Regions from separate parts of the Virgibacillus salinus genome, predicted to be linked through region 2. Evidence: riboswitches for the same ligand, from Rfam matches in the RefSeq annotation. Region 2 holds a riboswitch; the other holds the start of a gene.

Region 1 (10,500 bases), 480 kb from region 2:
AGAAATATTAAATCCGAAAACCAATTAAAGGTGATTAATGGCATTAAGAATGCTGAAAACTCTACTATACTTGTTGCTGAAAAGGATAATGAGTTGGTTGGTTACTTGATAGTTATAGGTGGTAATGCACAACGGAATAAGCATTCGGCTTACATTGTTATTGGGATTTTGAAGGGTTATAGAGGAAAGGGAATCGGAAAACAACTAATTAACAAACTGGAACAATGGGCTGTTAATCAAAATGTTAGTAGGTTAGAACTAACAGTCGTAACTAAAAATGAAGGAGCATTATCATTATATAAGAAATTAGGGTTTGAAATTGAAGGAACAAAAAGAAATTCATTGCTTTTAAATGATGAATTTGTTGATGAATACTATATGTCGAAACTTTTATAGTATTGTTCTTGAATAAACGGGTGCAATACTTTAAAAGGAAAAGCCGATGCTTATTGGCTTTGTTCCACTAAAGTTGCAGGTAAATTATACAGAGATTTTAGAACATTAAGGTAAGATTGAAGTTAAATATAGGGGGATTAAAATGGAGAAAATAGTTACTTTATTATTAACAACATTATGTATTATTGTTTTCTTATCAGGTTGTACGGATAAAAGTTCGATTCAAAACGCTGACAAAACGAATGATGACAACGCTACGAAACAACTTATTGAAGATAAAGATGACCGAATAAAAAAATTAGAAGAAAAGAATGAGGAACTAGAAAATACATCAAAAAGTATTGAAACGGATTTTAACTATGCGAAAGAGGAAGCTGATTATTATAATCAATTGATTGACGACCTTATAAATGAATACAGTGACGCTCAATTAAAGGATTTAGCAAAAGAATTATGGGATTATGAGTTAGAAGTAAATGGGTCACCTGTTCCGAAAGACGGTATAATAGAAGTGAAGAAAAACACAATTAAAGTTTCTGTGGTGCAAAGACAACCACCTTATGTAGTTTTACCAAAAGACATTTTTACACAAGGGAAAATCAGCGGAAATTATAATGAGCATCTTATAAAATTTAACCCCAGCCCAACTAAAACATATGGTACTGATGGAACAATTGTTATGGGGACTCACCACCAATTTGTTGAAGTTGAAAAAGGTGCAATAATTTCATTCTCTATCACAGGAGAGTTAAGGAAAAGGTTAGGATTAGATACTTCGGAGGTTACGATTAAGAAAAGATAATATTCCCTACTTAAGCTAACGGGTGCAATAGTTAAATAAGCAGACTGACGTTAAAGTCGATCTTTTCTTTTGTTCAGAAATTTTCGATTACTAATTGTAATATTTTGTTAACATTAAATATATAGAATTGAACTATCTGGCAGAATAGTGTAAAAGAAAGGGGTTTGAACAGATACCAACTTGTCAAAATTACGTCAGAGAATGGAGTTGGAAACAAACGTTTAAAAAGATGTTTACATTAGATACTTCTATGGAATGTCCGCATTGTGGCCAATACTATTTTAGATTCAAGATAGAATTTAAAAATTCATAAGCCTCTTCTCCTCTTGATTTACCTATGATTAATTTATCCTCACTTTTTTCTGTTAGTTTTGTATTTATCATTTTTAAATCCCTCTTTCATATCTTTTTTATTAAACCTCATACAATTTGTCCTGCAAAGTACTTAATTATTTCAACTCATACTCTTTTAGATATAATATTTTTATATAAAATTTCAGTAAAATTATGTAGAAATAAGGTTTTATTGCCGATATATGGAATAAGTGTTGATAATAGTTAATTTAGTAGGGGGCATATGAAAATGGAAAGAAAAAGAAATAATTTTAGTTTGGCTATTTTTGGCGGGTTGTTGACTTCAATAATCGGTGGAGCAGTATGGGCGTTAATTGTAATACTAACTGAATACGAAATTGGTTTTGTAGCATGGGCAATAGGTGGTCTTGCAGGTTATTCAGTGTTCTATCTGGCAAAAGGTAATGTTACTTCCGCGCATAAAGTTATTGCTGTAGTCGGAAGTTTAATTGGGATTTTACTGGGTAAATATTTCATTGTCGGTTATTATTACAGTAATAGTTTTTCTGGAATATTTAAAAGTGAAGTATTTATATTGTTTCAAGATAATATCTCAGTTTTATTTAGCGGTATGGACATCATCTTTGTATTGTTGGCTGTGATTACAGCATGGCAATTGCCAGACAAGCTAAGTAATAAAGCAACTTCGACAGATCAATCCGCTGAATCTGCTGCTGAATAATAGATAATGGAAAATGCAGGAATTTATCCTGCATTTTTCTGTGCATTTGTATTTTATTAAGGTAATTTATATTTTATGGTTTGCATTCATTAAACGCCGTATGAACTCTAGGTTTATGCCCTTCATTACCTAACAGATCATCATCAATCCTGCTTCTATGCACAGCACCATATTTCTCCAATAGCCAGAAAGGAACTATAATAAACCAATATTTTGGATGCGAAAAAAAGAAATTCAATAAGCCATTTAGGAAAGTTACAGTTAGGTTAATGACTAGCAAATTTTAATAGAACATTTAATGCCCCCATAAATGGCAGATTTAATAATAAAAAAAGAATTGAACAAAGAAGAAAGAAGACAAATTGAATTTTGTATAAAAGGATTTTAAAACAAAAAATATTTTCATTGAAAGTTGGTTTTAATTCAAATGAGAAAATGGTTTTTATCAGGATTATTTCTCGTATTTATTTCAATAATAACTGTTTGGATAATAGGCTATGTAGAAATCTTAGTTTTTTTTAATTTAATTGTAGGGTTAATTAGTTTAGTTATAGCCCTATATATGCAAATTGGAATGGTTTGGTTTTACCGTTATAACGAGTTTAGAAATAATCATGATTATGCAAGTTACAAAGGGAGAAATCGTCTTAAATATAAATTGGTTGCATTTGGTATACCGAATGTTGTGGTTGGTGAGATAGTAAACAGAGTATTTGATATTTGGACTTAGATAAATAATATTTATTCACCTATGATGGCTTTTCTTGGACTTATTTTTACTTTGATGAGTCTGAAGGGTTCTAAACTAAAGGGTGCAAGAGTTAAACAAAGCGATCATCAATTTGAAAGTCTTTTCTTATCGGAAGATCAAATAGTAAATTCGGAATATTATGTTATATTAAAGTATGATGATATCGAACTGACGGTGCAGGTAGCACAAGAAGGAACTTGCAATCGACTTAAAGGTGGTTAAAGCAATGGAACGAAAATCACTCGAATTGCATGGAAAGAAAAAACTAAAATGGACTAAAAAGTCCTTACAACATCTTAAAAACGATGAGGTTTTAATAAAAACAATTGCGGGGGCAGTTAGTGTTGGAGCTGAACTTCCACAGTATATGGAAAGTGATATAACTGATATGTCACCACAGTATCCCAAAGAAACTGGATATGAAAGTTTAGGATTGTTTCTTCTTTATCCAGAAAGCATAGATGTGCAGAACGGTCTTCAGCAATCGGTCGCGTTTATCGAATAACGCGCCCTTTTTACATTTAAGGGCCATTTTGTGGAATAAAAACTAATGTAAAAAAGCATTTAGATCGTTTCATTAGCGAATTAAACCGCAAAAAACAAGAAGAATTGTTCTTCCCTTTTTAGTATATTAAAAGCTGAAAAAGGGGTGAGATCATGAATAATAGATCCATTGGATTATTTCAAGGAATTGCATTATATATTGCAGCCATACTAGGATCAGGCGTCCTTTTTTTGTCGGGAGTTACAGCTTCAATAGCAGGCCCTGCATCTATTGTATCCTGGTTTATCGTTAATTTAATTAGTTTTCCGCTTGCCTATTCTTTTGCAAGTTTGGCCCGAAAATATCCTGATGCTGGTGGAGCAGCAACCTTTGTTAGAAAATCTTTCGGATATCACCTTGGCAATATTGTTGGTTGGTTTTACTTTGTAACCGCAGCAGTTGGGCAAACAATCGTATCATTGACTGGTGCTTTTTACGTCAATAAGGCGTTTGGATTTTCTCCCTTTGTAACAACCCTAATTGCCGTCTTTATTTTGATGATTGCAGGTGTTTCAAATTATTACGGTGTAAATGTCAGTGGTAAAGTCGCATTGATTTTAAGCACTTTGTTACTTGTACTTTTACTATCAGCCGTATCTGTGTCGTTGTCTAATATACAATGGGGGAATTTTACTCCTTTTGTTCCAAATGGATGGTTTTCCGTTGGAAGTGCTATGACGGTTATCTTTTGGTCGTTTTTCGGCTGGGAGGCCATTTGTAATCTGGCTAATAACTTTAAGAAACCGGACAAAGATATTGTCAAGGGGGCCGTTGTTAGTGCAGTTATCATTGGTGTACTATTTTTGGCGTTAAGTCTGGTCACCATTGGAACGGCTACGTATGGCAGTAAGGAAAGCAACCTGTCTCCTATTGGTGTTATAATGGGAGATGCAGTGGGTGCAGGCGCCAAATTTGTCACAGCTATTTTAGCATTCATCATTTGCACAGGAACATCAAATACGTTTGTGGCCAGTCTAACACAATTAGGGTATTCATTAAGCAGGGATGGTGCCTTCCCAAAAGCTCTTTCAAGACTGCATACAACGACTCAAATTCCGAGAAGGATGGTATTGTTTGTAATCTGTTTTTCGGCGGTAGGTGTTTTAGTGGTAAAGGCTTTGTCACTGACGTTCGATGATATTTTGTTTATTCCTACCTCTCTTGGAATTTTAGTCTATATTCTTTCGATGGCAGCAGGGGTGAGATTGTTTAAGAAGAGCACACTGCCATGGTGGGCATCATTAACCGCTTTTATTTTATGCTTACTGGTAATCCCATTTTTCCAATTTTATATTTTTGTTCCGTTAATTGTCGTGGCTTTATATGCGATTTATATGGTTATGAATAAGGGGATTTTTGCCTACAAGGGAGGGTTGAAATCTAATGAAGGATCAAAATGATATTTCCAAGGATACAATGTGGAAGGCAACAGTCTTGTGTGATTCAGCTTATGATGGGATATTCTTTTATGCAGTAAAGACAACAGGTATTTTTTGCCGACCGTCTTGCAAATCAAAAGTACCGAATGTTGGTAACGTGTCCTTCTTTTCCAATGTAGCGGATGCTCAAAAAGCAGGGTACCGACCTTGTAAAAGGTGTCGTCCCGACTTAGAATCAAAGAGTTACGATCCGTTTCAGTCGATTATAGAAGATACAAAGAAGGTCATAAAGAATAATTATTACCAAAAGATGCCCTTAAATGAAGTAGCTTTAAAGGTAGGGGTCAGTCGTTTTCATTTAAACCGAATCTTTAAGAACAGAACTGGCTATACGCCACATATGTATTTGGAAGAAATCAGAATCAAGAAGGCGAAAGAGCTACTTTTAATGACTAAGTTAAACAGCACGGAAATTGGCTATCAAATAGGATATCAAAGCATTTCCAGTTTTTATAATGCGTTTAAACGAAGTACTGGACTTTCGCCAAGCCAATTTCAAGCAAATCATGTGGAAACAGAAGTTTATTAAGGGCTTAAGCTGGATTTGTTATCCTTTCAACAATCGGGCGCAAATCATGAGTAAAGCTGCGTCTGATATTTCTTTAAAGGGTCATTTAATGTAATAAGCAGGAATGCTTTGAATGGAAGCTTTGCTTAGATGGAATCCTTCTTTTGGTGCAGTATCTCCTGACGAGTTTATTCCAATCTCTGAAGAAACGGGACTTATTCTTCCTATTGGGGAATGGGTGCTTAGAGAGGCATGCCGTCAAATCAAAAAATGGGAGAAACAAAAACTTCCAAAAGTAATGGTTTCTGTGAATGTATCGGCAAGGCAGTTCAAGGATAGAAATTTCCCCTTGAAGGTAAGGGGAATTATCAAAGAAGAAAATATTAATCCAAATGATCTCGAAATCGAAATTACAGAAAGTGTTATGTTAGATGTCGAGGGCGCATCACAAATCATACAACGGTTGAAAGAATTGGGCTTAAAAGTTGCAATCGACGATTTTGGGACGGGATATTCATCTTTGAACGTCATGAAAAGTGTCGAAATTGACACCTTAAAGATTGATAAATCTATGATTTACGATGTTTCGGAAAATGATCGCATGCTGTCTATGTTAACTGCTATTATTCGCTTAGGGAAGGACCTTAATACTCAAGTGATCATTGAAGGCGTTGAAACAAAAGAGCAAAGTGAACTACTAAAAGAGTATAGTGTGATTGGACAAGGTTATTTCTATAGCCCTCCACTTTCACCAGAACAAGTGTGGAACAAACAATGGAATAATAGAGTTTCCAAATAACTGTTAAAACATGGTTGAGTAATGAGATTTCACTGTTTCTTCGTTTCATGAAGTTTAGAGATTTAAAACAATAAATTGTATACTTGCACCAAAAGAAAATTTGCAAAATAGATAAAAAGCTTTTTTAGTAGGAGCTGTTCTTGGGTGGGATTTAATGGGTACTTTAGTTCAATAAGTAAATAATTATAATATGGAAATCGCCTAGTTCACAATGAACCAGGCGATTTATTATAAGATAACAAAAGCACGCATTTTCTGCTAATAACGATGTTGACGTATACCTTAACGAATGTGGTGTTAAATCTCCATTTAGCTAACCTTAGCAGTCGATTCATTCTATATTCAACTGCTTTAAAGAAATAACCCGGGTCATTACTTACTTTAGTGAAAACGAAATTCAGATAGGTACAAGTATCACGATATACATAAGAGAAATTCTTATACGTGTAGATTTACGACAAATTAACAGTAAGTTTGAAAAGCAAATAGAAATCCCACTTAGCATGATTTAGAAGCGCTCTTGTTAAGTGGGAAGGAATAGTCTCAGTTTCTGTTTAGAATTTTTTATTATTAATAAGTACTTTTGACTTAATACTTCTAACTTAGAAACCGATAATAATGTAAAACGTCTAGGTATAAACTCCTCTGACAATAGCAAATTCATTGAAAAATGAAGACGCAAAACTACGGACCTAAGGCATTAGCTAAGGCTGCCGAGTTACCGAAAAGGATTGGATAGCTTTTATGAATTTAATCATAGGCATTGATATGATTAGTCCGCCATTCTTTTTGGGGGGCTTTTTTAATTCTCAATTATTAATTTAAAGGGGGGATTTATGACAGTATTATTTAACGTTTGAAGATCTAAAAATAGTTATTTATTAATATTGGAGGGATTGGATGAAGAATTTTAGCCGCTTATTTTTTGCTTTAGTATTCATGATATTGATTTATTTTTCTATTACAACGAACGATGGTCAGGCAATGAGTAATAACCAGTTATCCTTAGATGAGGAGAAATTAGTTGATTGGGTAAAGGTGGATAGTCATGATGCTATATTTGGCATAACATCTAATGGAAATTTACATAAAATTGATTATAGACCTTTAGAGATTTCAAATACAATTTCGATTGGAGAAAATCCTTCAGATATTTATCTTTTTGAGGATACTCTTTATATAGCTTTACCTGAATTATCTATGATAAAAGTTGTGAATCTGTCATCAATGGAAGTAGTTAATACAATTGACACATCTGATAAACCATATAGAGTTGCTGCTAATGGTGAGGAAATTTATTATGCTGTTAATAGTAATTATTCATTATACAATTATAATATAGCCACCGAAGAAGAGACAAAAGTAGTTATTCAAAATGAAAATTACTCATACTTTTCTAGAGCAGAACTTTTTATAGACAATCTGGAAAAAACGTTATACGTTGCTGAGACTGGTTTATCAGGTTCAGACATATATGCTATTTCAACGGAGGATTACTCATTGAAAGATGTAACAACTTTTGATGATGGGTATGGTTTCCCCTATCCTAAAAGGTATTTTGTAGAAGAAAATGAAGAGTTATTTTATGCAGGCCATAAAATGAATAAAAACAATTTAGAAGAAATATTTGGCGTTTATGCTGAAGAATACAATGATATTTCCAATGAATATTCAAAAGTAGCAAACATCGTTACAGTTGATTCTGATTTTGTCTACTCTACTGATACTGTATATGACAAAGATACATTCAGAAAAGTTGGAACTGTCCCTAATTATGTTACGCATATACTGTCGGATGAAAAAGGCCGATTTATGTATAACGCAAATGAAAGTATAATATTTGAAAACGATGAAACCTATTCCGAAGAATTAACAAATCAAACTTTGACAAACAATAAGCTACAGCTCAATCAACAAATTGACGATTGGGTTCTAGAAAAGGATAGTAATCAAATCTATGCTATATCAGCACGTAAAAATGAATTACTGTTTATTGATACGAACACAATGGAAATTAGTGATAGAAAGTTTATAGGATCATTCCCAACTGATATCGATCTTGTAAATGGTAAATTATATATTTCTCTATTTGGCAGTACAAAAGTTGCTATTACTGAACCCAACAGTGATAGTCCAGTAGAGTATATTACAACAAAACAAAATCCATATGAAGTAGAAACTGATGGTAAAAATCTGTATTATACAGTATTGGATCAATGGTTAGATATATACCATATTGATTTATTAACAAGTATGGAAAGAGTACTAGAACCAGATGAAACTACAAATTACAATTATTATGAAACCAGTATTAAATTGGATAAAAATAATGATATCCTATACATAGGTGAATCAGGATTATCCGGTTCAGATCTATATGTATTGAATACCGTAGATGGGAGCCATGTTTCACAAACTGACTATAATGATGGATATGGGTTCAGCTATCCAGGCAGAAGCGTTTTCTTTGATGAAACTGATGTTTATTATGCGGGTCATCGATTGCAAAAAACGAATGTTACCAATGAAAAAGTTGAGCTTTTTGAAAGTAATAAAGATGAGTTTGTTTCCTTGGAAGATAATTATATATTTTCAAGCAAAAAAATATTTGATAAAGAAACAAATGAACTAGTTTATGAATTTCCAAATGGTATTGAGATTAATAAAGCGATTATCGATAGCGATGGAAGTGTTTTCTTATCTGTTTCTGATAATAAAGCTGTATATAAATTTGATTCCATTGAACAACTACAGGAACAAGTTGTAGGTAACTTACAAATACATGAAGGGGAAAACAATGAGTTCCAATTTTCATGGGATGAACTGACCGGTGATGGATATAAATTATATGCTAGACATTCGGACCAGGAGGAATTCCAAGCGATCTCTGAACCAATTATTGATCAACGTTTTACTGCAACAGAAGAATTGGTTAAAAGTTGGTTTGGAAACGACGTAACATTTGGTGTGAAATCGTTGTTTGGTGAAAATGAATCCTCGACAATGGACACTATCTCTAATACATTTAATGTGCCTATTCCTAAAAATATCGGACTAGATTTTGAGGATGCACCTAGTGAATATGAAGGAATGTATGGTGATACATTTTTTGTTATTAGATGGGATTTACATAAACTTATGGATGGTTTTAATGTTTATGTATATTCGGATGATGAGGAAATAAATACAGAATATAAAATTAGAGAAATGCCTAATCAAGAGTTGTTTTTTACAGAAGAAATGTATGGAGCATGGGAAGGTAAAACTGTTAATTTCGAGATCTCCCATGTAGTTAATGGAAATGAATCCGATAGAACAGAAACATTTAGTTATACATTTGAGGCTGAGAGTGATTCTGTCGAAAAAGAGGAACCTACTAGGAATAATACAAATGAAGGTGACTCAAAGGAAAAAGAGGAATCTACTAGTGACGATACAAATAAAGGTGAGCTAGAGGAAACAACTAATTCCAATGGAGATGAATCAAAAGAAGTTGAAGATGAAAAAGAAAAAGAAGAAGAAGGTAATGTAGTGCATAATGAACCAAGTAATCAGACAGAAGAAAATTCTGATGAAGTTGATAATGATGTACAATCAAATGATAGTGGTTCTGATACTAAGCGAAAGGTTGTTAATGCAAAAGCCACAGTACAGGGTGATGTGCTTATAGTCTCTGATAATTACTTCGATGATCTAGAAGATGGTTCAGAACTTGAGATTAATGTAAATGAAAATAATAATGACTTAAACCAAATTTTATTGACAGAAGAACAAATAAGAAAGATGAGAGAAAATAGAAACTTAGTTTCTATTATAAAAAAGACAACAAGTGTTACAATCCCAGCTTCTATTTTTGAAGGAAAAGAATTTGACACTAAAATAATAGTAAATAAACTTGAGTCGAATGATGAAGCAATCAGTGATGTTTTTGACTTCACAATAAGTCAAGGGGATATTAATATTAGCGAATTCTCTGACCCCGTAACATTAAGCTTTAAAGTGAATACATCTAGAATAGAAAACCCTGAAAATGTTAAAATTTATTACTATAATGAAGACGAGGAAATTTGGGAGCTTGTCGGTGGGACATATGAAAATGGTGTTGTAACTGCTCAAACAAGTCACTTTAGTGTTTATTCTGTGTTTGAAAAAAGAGACGAGGAGTCATCAGAAGAAGTTGCCGGAGAAGAAACTCAAAACTCTTCTAATGAAAGTGTAGAAGAGG
Region 2 (10,500 bases):
GAATTGTATCCATTTGTGGCATAATTTTTGAGGTATTGTTTGGTGCGTTAGGGTCATACATATTGGGTGATGGTGTTAAACAATATACATTGACTATATCCTTATTCTTAACGGGTATGGGAATAGGTGCCAGTATTAGTGAAAGAGTAACGAAAAACCTAATCATATCTTTTGTCTATATCGAGTTCGGTGTAGCAATTATCGGAGGATTCTCCAGTTTTACGATGTTTGGTATTACAGCATTTGCTCCTGCGGGTACGGATGCTTTTTACTTATACTTTATTACATTGTTAGTTGGTGCATTAACGGGTGTTGAATTACCAATACTTATACGGAAGGCTAATGAGATAGGTGTTACGCTAAATAAAAGTACTGCGAGAGTATTATTTTCAGACTATGCCGGTGGTCTTGTTGGTGGTCTGTTATTTGTATTTTTGCTCCGTCCTCAATTTGGCATGGTTAAATCAGCATTTTTAGTTGGTTGTATCAATTTGGCAGTAGCTTTAATTGTATTATGGTTATTCCGTAAAGAGATACGACGTTTTGCTGTACATGCTGTTATCGGAGTGTTAATCGGTTTGTTGCTTGTTATCGGGTTGTTTTTTGGAGAAGCGATGGCGTTTAGTTTTGAACAAAAACTATACAAGGATCCCATAATATACATGGAAGAAAGCAGCTATCAAAAAATAATACTCACACAGGATCAGGGGGATACACGTTTATATTTGGATGGTTCATTACAATTTAGTTCAACTGATGAATATCGGTATCATGAAGTTCTGGTTCATCCTACTATGGAATATTTAAAAAATCCTGAAAAAGTATTAATTTTAGGTGGAGGAGATGGAATAGCCGCAAAAGAAGTGCTCAAATATGAAAGTGTTGAGGATGTTACACTTGTCGATCTTGATCCGGCAGTGACTAAGCTTGCTAATTCAAACCGGCAAATTCTTCGATTAAATGATGGCTCATTACGCAATGAAAAAGTGAATGTTATTCATGATGATGCTTTTAAATTCTTAGAGAACAATAAAGAATGGTATGACGCTATTATAGTCGACCTGCCGGATCCCAATAACGAAAGTCTGAATAAGCTTTACACAAAAGAATTCTATTCACTTATTCGCAATCATTTGCTCCCGGGTGGTGCAGCAATGATTCAGGGTACAAGCCCTGTCTTTGCAACAAAAGTATATTGGACTATTTCCAAAACTGTGGAATCAACTGGAATGGATATTGAAAATCTTCATGCTGATATCCCAAGTTTTGGAAACTGGGGATTTGTAATGGCAAGCAGAGAACCAATTAAGCTTGATACGATTACGATTAATAAATCTACGAGATTTCTGACAACTGATATGCTGACAAGTTTGGCTGAATTTGGTAAAGACGAAGACAGTCGGATAGTTGAAGAAGATGGGGAAACATTTGACTTGGAAATTAATACGTTAATTGATCCAAAATTAATTCAACTATATGAGAATGCATGGAAAAATTATTAATCGGGTAAAGGAATATGAAAAGCTCTATCGAATGTATAGGGTGTAGACTAAATGTAAAAGGAGCGATAATAGTGAAATTATCATATCATGGACATTCCGTTGTCCGAGTTGAAACAGAGGACCATACTATTTTAATTGACCCATTTATTTCGGGGAATGAAGCATGTGACTTAGAACCATCAACCGTTGAAGCAGATATTATTCTGTTGACACATGGGCACAATGATCACGTTGGTGACACGTTTGAAATTGCTAAGCGAAATGATGCATTAGTTGTCGCACCAAATGAACTGGCTGGATACCTCGGTTCTAAAGGTTTGAACACACACCCAATGCATATCGGTGGCGCCCATGTATTTGACTTTGGAAAAGTGAAATTCACTCAAGCCTTTCACGGATCATCCTATACAGAAGAGGATGGAACAATTATTTATACTGGAATGCCAGGTGGTATTTTACTTACCATCAACGGAAAAACAATCTACCATGTAGGCGATACTGGGTTATTTAGTGACCTGAAGCTGATTGGAGACATGAATGATATTGAAATTGCCTTCGTTCCAATTGGAGATAATTTTACAATGGGACCTGAAGATGCATTAATAGCAGCTGATTGGATTAATGCAAAGACGGTTGTACCGGTTCATTATAATACGTTCCCGGTAATAGAACAGGACCCAGATTCATTTGCTGCTAAAGTGAAGACAGGTAAAGGATTAGCAATGAAGATAGGAGATTCAATAAATCTGTAATGTTAAAAAACGTGAGCATTTGCTGCTAATGCTCACGTTTTTTTGTTTTCAAGAGTATAACATCTTAAATTTTTCTTTTAACCCTATTAGTCTTAGTCTAATTGCATTTAAAATCTATATCATAGTCACTTTCTGATTTGCCATCTGGAAAGTGTATTTCTCCTTTAACACAAAGATGTCCTGCTTTATCGTTTCCACCTTTCCCAACTATTCTAACGTTATCACTAATGTAAAGGTTCTTCTCTACCACTAATTTTGTTTTATTTTTCACTTCAATATCACCAGCTATCCATGCACTGCCATTAACTTTACAATCATCTATGAACATTACTTTCTTATAATCATCAGCATTTTTAAACCGAGTGTTTTGATTATAATCACAGTTAGCAAACTTTCCATCTTCAGTGAACTCGTATTTTTCATCTTCTTCATTTTTTAGCTCTATTACATATTCGTCATTATTTCTCCAAGATGTTTTAATTGTAAGGGTCTGATCAGCCTCATTTGCTGTTGTTATTTCTATCGGTAGAACTTCTTGCTTTGTTATTCCTATTATGCAATCGTTATTTACTTGTTTCGTTTGTTGTTTATCATCTAAAAAAGTAATGACTTGTTTTACATCTAATCCATCAATTTTCTGATAGCAAATATTAAATTTTTCTGCATCTTCAACTTCATCACTTTTTTCAGTATATTCGTTTCGTAATTCACTAACTAAAACATTAGTTTCCTGATTTAAAGAGATTTGTCTACTTGTATTATCTTCACTATTAATCATTTGAATAATAACAGTGGAAGAAAGGGCGATAAGAACTGCAAATAAACTAATTGAAGCTAATAGCTCAACTAAAGTCATACCCTTTTGAGTTGAAAATTGTCGAAGTTTCATGTCTACACATCCAATAAATGCTATAATAGGATAAAAGTCTCGAGTAAGGTGTGAATTCTATTGTATACTAGATTCAAAAAAATAAATAGTAGCGGATTTACCCTTGTTGAAATTATAGCATCAATTGCAATTTTAGGAATGGTTATTGCGGTTTTATTACCAATTTTCCCACAAATAATGAGCTGGACACAGAAGACGGATGAGGAATTAGTGGCTAGCAATCTATTAAGTGAAGTAGCTAACGAAACGGAAAAAGTAGAGGTTGCTAGTTTATTTGGTGAAAATATCATTGGATGTGAGAATGGTTCATCAGAAGATGTATTTTTAAAAGACTATCAATTAAATAGTGAAAATTACGAGGCAAGAATAAATATTTGTGAAGAATATGATGTGAGTTTATACCGTACTCATATTAAAATATACGCTAATGATGATAGATTGGTAAGTGAATCGTATACATATATTCTAGGGGACTTGAAATGATTAATTTTAAAAGTGAGAAAGGTGCGGCACTGATACTTACATTGGTGATCATTACTTTATTTCTTGTTTTCATCTTGACTCAATTTTACCAAATTACAAATACAACAAAACAAGTAACTACTATGGAAAAGCAAATTGATGCACGACTCATTGCCGAGATGGGGGTCGATTACTATAGGAGTTTTGTACAAAACTATATTGATGACGAAGGAATTACAGATCCAGGTGAAGTGTATATAACTGAAATTAATCTACCGCAAAATCCTGTGAAATTGGACTCAAAGGATCACAAGTTTTCTATTAATGATTCGCATATAGAAGAACGAACTGAAGAGAAAGTAACGATTAAATTTATTAGCATTGGAACTGCATTTAACAAAGAAAAAGAAATTAAGGATACCATAATCATTACATTTGAAAGTGAGGGATGACTTTGAAAACACGAAAGCGACTTGGGGACCTTTTACAAGAGGCTGGTCTTGTAACGGAAAATCATTTAAACCAGGCACTGGAAAACAAAAAAGAAGATCAAAAGCTTGGTGACGCTTTACTTGAACGAGGAGTAATTACGGAACGCCAACTGATCGAAGTTCTGGAATTTCAATTAGGTATTCCACATGTTTCGTTATATCAATACCCAATTGATCAATATGTACTAGGCTATGTATCAAAGGAAATGGCGCAGCAAAATTATATAATGCCTCTGAAAGTCCAGGACAATGCTTTGACAATAGCAATGAAGAATCCAATGGATTATTATATCATTGATGATTTAGAAATGGCAACAGGATTTAGTATATCACCAGTAATCGCAGCAAAAGACGACATTCTATTTGCCATTAATAAATATTATTTTAAAAATGACTCTAAGCTACCAATAGAGACTAATACCAAAAATGATGATGAGGCACCAGTTATTCAGCTACTTGATCAACTATTACATACAGGAATTCAGCTTAAAGCAAGTGACATCCATATAGACCCGCAAGAAAAGAATGTAAACATCCGTTATCGAATAGACGGCAGACTTCAGACCGAGAAAATAATACCACAACAAATGCAAAATGCTTTAATTGCAAGAATTAAAATATTGGCAAATCTAAATATAACGGAAACAAGGCTGCCACAGGATGGGAGGATTAAAACGAATGTTGGTGAAACGCCAGTAGATTTACGAATATCTTGCCTTCCTACAGTACATGGTGAAAAGATTGTGATTCGAATTCTAGACCTAAATAATGCGCTGATGCAATTAAGTGAGTTGAATTTTTCCGAAGATAATTATAAGAAATATAAGCAGTTAATTACACAACCATCAGGACTTGTTTTGTTAACAGGACCAACAGGATCAGGAAAAACCTCAACATTATATGCGTCAATCAATCAGCTGAATCAAGAGAATGTGAATATTATTACGGTTGAAGACCCTGTGGAGTACCAGCTGGATGGTATTAATCAAGTACAAGTTAAAAGTTCTATTGATCTTACCTTTGCAAATGGGTTGCGTTCGATATTAAGACAGGACCCGAATATTATCATGGTTGGTGAAATTCGGGATCAGGAAACAGCGGAGATTGCTATTAGGGCTTCCTTAACAGGTCATTTAGTATTCAGCACAGTCCATACAAATAGTGCAATTGACACGGTGCCACGATTAATCGATATGGGAATTGAACCGTATTTGGTAGTTTCATCCTTATCGGGTATAGTTGCACAGCGATTAGTTCGTAAAATTTGCCGGGATTGTATCACAGAACGCGAGCTGACTGAAATGGAGAAAGAGATTTTTAATCAAAATAATATGGAAGCAGATGTTGTTTATTATGGGAAAGGTTGCAGCAGCTGTCACCAGCAAGGCTATCGCAGCAGAATAGCAGTACAAGAAGTGCTAGTAGTTGATGAAAGAATTAAAAGTATGTTGCTGAATAATGAATCAATAGCAGAAATTCGTTCCTATGCCAAACAGCAAGGCATGAATTTTCTAATTCAGGATGGGTTAGAAAAAATTAAACAGGGATTGACTTCCATGGAAGAAATTATGCAAGTTTCAATCAATATATAGGGGGTTATTCGTATGAGTGAAAAATTTGAAAAATGGTTAACAGAAGCTTTTCACAGACAAGCATCCGATGTGCATTTAACGATTGGGAAAGCCCCTATATTTCGCATAAATGGTAACTTGATTGAGCAGAATGAGCCAAAGCTTAGGCCATCTGATACGCAACAAATTGTAAAGGCAATTATTCCAAATGATCTTTTGCAATGGCTGGAGGAGAAACGCGAGCTGGATTTCTCTTATGGAATTAGTGGAGTTTCAAGGTTTCGGATTAATGCATTTTATCAACGCAATCAGTTGTCATTGGCAATTCGAATTGTTCCAACTAGCATCCCATCAATTGAGGAACTACATCTCCCAAATATTACCAAGGAAATCATACACAAGCCACAGGGACTAGTGCTTGTAACAGGGCCAACCGGAAGTGGCAAGAGTACGACGCTTGCTTCCATGATTCATCATATAAACCAAACAATGCAAAAACATATTATTACTTTAGAAGATCCGATTGAATATATGCATACACACAACAAGTCAGTTATTGACCAACGAGAGATTGGTTTTGACACAAATAGCTTTGTTAATGGACTCAGAGCAAGCCTGCGACAAGATCCTGATGTAATATTAGTTGGGGAAATGCGTGACTTGGAAACAATCTCAACTGCGATTACTGCTGCAGAAACAGGGCATTTAGTTTTAGGTACCCTCCATACAACAGATGCAGTATCAACAATCGAAAGGATTATTGATGTATTTCCATCTGAGCAGCAAATGCAAATACGTATTCAATTATCATCAATTTTAAAAGCTATAATTTCTCAGCAGTTACTGGTAACAAGGGACAATACGGGGCGTCGTGCAGTAACGGAAGTTCTTATTAATACACCCGCTGTTAAAAACTTAATTCGCAATGAAAAACTTCATCAAGTTCAAAATGTACTGCAAACATCGAAAGAACAAGGGATGCATACGCTTGAAATGGATCTAAAAAGGTTACTTAAAGAAGACCAAATATCTTATGAAGCTGCGGCTCCTTTTATGCAGGAAGGGGGTTTTTAATTAATGAACTATCTATATAGCGGAAAACGCACATCTGGCCAAAAAGCAAAGGGAAAAATTGTGGCCGATTCAAAAAAAGATGCGCTATTATGGTTAGAGAAGGATGGTTTCATAGTAATTGAAATAGCTGAGACGAAATCATGGAATAAGGATTTATTTATTAATAAAAGAGTTAAAAATAAGGATTTTGTTATTTTTCTTAGGCAATATGCAACATTGATTCATGCAGGTATATCGATTTCAGAAGCCACGAAGACGATGTCCAGGCAAACTGACAATTATGCATTAAGACAAGCACTGACAGCTATTGATAAACATCTTGACCAGGGACAGGCACTTTCAAAAGCGGTTGAGCGTCACCCAAAAGTCTTTCCATCTCTACTCGTCAACATGATCCGCGCTGGGGAGGCCAGTGGCAAACTTGATGACATATTAAACCAGATGGCTGATTATTATGAGAAAGAATATCGCAATAAACAGAAGGTGGTTTCAGCTCTACTTTATCCTAGTGTTGTAGGAGTTATTACGCTTTTATTAAGTATGTTCTTACTCGTATTTATTGTTCCTCAATTTGTAGGTATGTTTAATTCTTTTGGTGAAGAGATTCCAGCGTATACCCAATTTATTTTAAACCTTAGTGATAAGGTTGTTGCTTTTTGGTGGGTGCTTATTGCCCTAGCTGTGTTAGGTATTGCTATTTATAAGTATCTGTTGAAGAATGATGCGTTTGTTTACCGTGTCGATAAGATTAAAATGAAGTTTCCTTTTTTAGGTGTGCTTGCTCATAAAGGTGTGTTGGTTCGTATGACACAAACGTTGAGTACTTTAGTTAATAGTTCTGTACCAATCTTACAATCGGTGGAAATTACCGAAAAAGTCGTTGGGAATCGTGTGATTCAAGATGTATTAAAGCAATCCCGGAAGTCGATGGAAGTAGGAGAATCGATCACTATTCCTATGAAGGGACACTGGGCATTTCCGGTTTTAGTCGTTCAAATGATCCAGATTGGTGAACAGACGGGGACTTTAGACAATATGCTGTCAAAAGCTGCAGCATTTTACGAAGAGGAAGTTGAACAATTGTCGAATCGAATCAAAACATTAATCGAGCCACTCATGATTATTGTCCTGACGGTAATTGTAGGTAGCATTATTACAGCAGTTATTATTCCAATGTTTTCTTTATTTGAAAATATCTAGTAAACGTGGTAGATTTTTGTCTGAAATTGAATTATAGTGTATATAGAAGGTAGTAGGATGCGATGATAAATTACCTGTATTTTGGGCACTTTGGTAGTTTGGAGTAAGTAGTGCAACCGGCCAGCAAAATTTAATAGACTTTATATCTTATATATTAAGAGGGGCGGGGATTTTTATGCTAGAACGCATGAAAAAATTGATAAATAAAGAAAAGGGGTTTACCCTTGTTGAACTGTTGGCGGTTATTGCAATTTTGGCAATTATTGTTGCTATAGCAGTGCCGACTATTGGGAATGTTATTGGTGAATCAGAGGAAAAGGCACATGAGGCAAATGTAGAATTGGTAAAAAACGCTGCTAAATTAGCACATATGAGTGGTGTAGATACAAATTCTAATGATAGATATACATTGGGAACTCTTGTAACTGAAGGGTTTCTTAATGAGGTGCCAGAAGATGTAGGTAATTACAGTTATACTAAAAAGCAAGTTATTACTGTTAGTGAAACTACAAATGGTGGCCTAACTATAGCTTATGATAAATTTGAATAAAGTTCATATACCCAGTATCTTAACTCTAATTTAAGTAGATTATATCGCCTTGCACATATTGCAGGGCGTTTTCTTCAATTAATGTGTTTTATAAACAACAATAAGGAGACGCACGAATGGATATTCTACTAATACTATTTTTCTTCCTCCTAGGCCTAATCTTTGGCTCATTTTTCAATGTAGTCGGGTTGCGTCTGCCAGAAAATATACCGTTCGCAAACGACCGTTCAATTTGCCCCCATTGTAAACATCAATTGTCATGGTTTGAGAATATACCGATTATTTCATTTGTTATCCAAGGGGCAAAATGTCGCCACTGTAAAAAAGAGATTTCGTTTATTTACCCTGTGATTGAATTGTTTACAGGTATTCTATTTGCATTAAGCTACTCTTTATTAGGATTAAATTTAGAAATAATCACAGCGATACTATTGATTTCAATGCTCATGATTATACTAGTGTCCGACATAACCTATATGTTAATCCCGAATAGAGTCCTCCTCTTCTTTCTGCCATTATTCATTATCATCCGTATTATCCAGCCGCTAAATCCATGGTGGTCATCCATTCTTGGTGTTATAATCGGAATTACAATCCTTGCATTGATTATAATAATAAGTCGTGGTGGAATGGGCGCGGGAGATATGAAACTTTTCGGTATCTTAGGTATTATTTTAGGAGTTGATAAGGTATTACTGGCGTTTTTCCTTTCCTGTATGATAGGTGCCATTATTGGAATGATGCTGCTTCTGTTCAGGGTAATTGAGCGAAATCAGCCAGTTCCTTTTGGTCCATATATTGTTGCAGCTACGCTCATTACATATTTTTACGGAGAACTTCTATTAAACTGGTATTTCAATTTATTCTTGTAAGCAGGTGATAGTTTGGGGATTATGAATATTGGAAGAGTAAATATTGTTATTACAAATCGTGTATTGCGTTATACATATCATAAAAGCACATCTATTGATGGGCTTGTAGAACATGGAGAAGTAGAGTTGCCAAAAGGTACAATTCAGGATGGGAAAATTAACAACAAGCCTGTTCTTTTGGGAATTATAAACCAACTTGTCCGTGAACACAATTGGAAACGTAAAAAGCTTAATTTTGCCGTTCCGGATGATACAGTTGTTATCCGCCAATTACAAATCCCAGCGTCACTAACCAAACAGGAGGCAATGGGGTATGTAGAAACGCAAATTGGTAATAGTTTCTATTTGCCATTTGCAAATCCTGCAATAGCAATTGAGTTCCTAGACGTTGATAAGGCAAATAGAAACATTCTGCTATTTGCTTATCCAAAAGAAAAATTAACATCATTTGAAGTGATTTTTGAAGAGGCGGGTCTAAAACCGACAGTTGCTGATCTTACTTCGCTGTCTGTTTATCGTTATTATTATTTGTCGAATTATAAAGAGAGAAAAGATCATGTTTTACATGTACACTGGAATCACGATGCACTTGTTTTAACTGTATTTCAAAATGACCAAGCAATCTTCACCAGGTATTTGAAAAAAGATGCTGTTGAAGAAGTAAACGAAGAATTAGCAGTGCAGATAATCAATGAGTATATTATAGAAGTTAATAGAATAATAGACTTTTATCATTATTCGATAACAAAAGGTGAGGCCCAGGTAGGTCAGATACTATTATCTGGCGATTTCCCTTTTCTATCAAAAGCATACACAAGTCTTTCTGCAGCAGTAACGATACCAATACATAGTTTTAAAGGTGAAGAGTTGCCGGTTAAATATATCGATGTTCTAGGTTTAGCGCTGAAACAAGATTCGTAAAGGGGAGTAATGATGAATACAGAAATAAACTTTCTTGAAAAACAACCTAAAAAATATATTGCTCCCCTAGTATTAGGCATTGTGTGTATTCTATTACTTGCTTGTGCAATTGCTGTATTTCTGGTTCAAAAAAATACCTATGAGAATCAAATAGAAGTTAAAAAAAATAAGGCATCGCAATTAGAAACACAATTACTTGAGCAACAAGATGAATTT

The links. Region 2 has a riboswitch for cyclic di-GMP ahead of BLS02_RS07150 (prepilin-type N-terminal cleavage/methylation domain-containing protein). Riboswitches for the same ligand answer to the same signal wherever they lie in the genome.
Region 1: linked by a shared signal. The riboswitch ahead of BLS02_RS09600 (YncE family protein) and the one ahead of BLS02_RS07150 (prepilin-type N-terminal cleavage/methylation domain-containing protein) in region 2 are both predicted to bind cyclic di-GMP.

What each region holds. Positions count from the first base shown of each region.
Region 1 is NZ_FNKD01000002.1:548,732-559,231, reverse strand. Features, by position in the region: gene BLS02_RS09645 (GNAT family N-acetyltransferase) at 1-396, shown strand, start outside; gene BLS02_RS09640 (hypothetical protein) at 539-1,198, shown strand; gene BLS02_RS09635 (hypothetical protein) at 1,782-2,234, shown strand; gene BLS02_RS09630 (hypothetical protein) at 2,662-2,964, shown strand; gene BLS02_RS09620 (hypothetical protein) at 3,212-3,490, shown strand; gene BLS02_RS09615 (APC family permease) at 3,643-4,929, shown strand; gene BLS02_RS09610 (bifunctional transcriptional activator/DNA repair enzyme AdaA) at 4,913-5,497, shown strand; gene BLS02_RS09605 (EAL domain-containing protein) at 5,610-6,275, shown strand; cyclic di-GMP riboswitch class I at 6,919-7,001, shown strand; gene BLS02_RS09600 (YncE family protein) at 7,176-10,500, shown strand, end outside.
Region 2 is NZ_FNKD01000002.1:65,443-75,942, forward strand. Features, by position in the region: gene BLS02_RS07110 (polyamine aminopropyltransferase) at 1-1,502, shown strand, start outside; gene BLS02_RS07115 (metal-dependent hydrolase) at 1,574-2,254, shown strand; gene BLS02_RS07120 (PulJ/GspJ family protein) at 2,352-3,143, opposite strand; gene BLS02_RS07125 (type II secretion system protein) at 3,204-3,626, shown strand; gene BLS02_RS07130 (hypothetical protein) at 3,623-4,057, shown strand; gene BLS02_RS07135 (GspE/PulE family protein) at 4,054-5,688, shown strand; gene BLS02_RS07140 (type IV pilus twitching motility protein PilT) at 5,701-6,741, shown strand; gene BLS02_RS07145 (type II secretion system F family protein) at 6,745-7,941, shown strand; cyclic di-GMP riboswitch class II at 7,988-8,072, shown strand; gene BLS02_RS07150 (prepilin-type N-terminal cleavage/methylation domain-containing protein) at 8,117-8,491, shown strand; gene BLS02_RS07155 (prepilin peptidase) at 8,608-9,363, shown strand; gene pilM (type IV pilus biogenesis protein PilM) at 9,385-10,284, shown strand; gene BLS02_RS07165 (hypothetical protein) at 10,294-10,500, shown strand, end outside.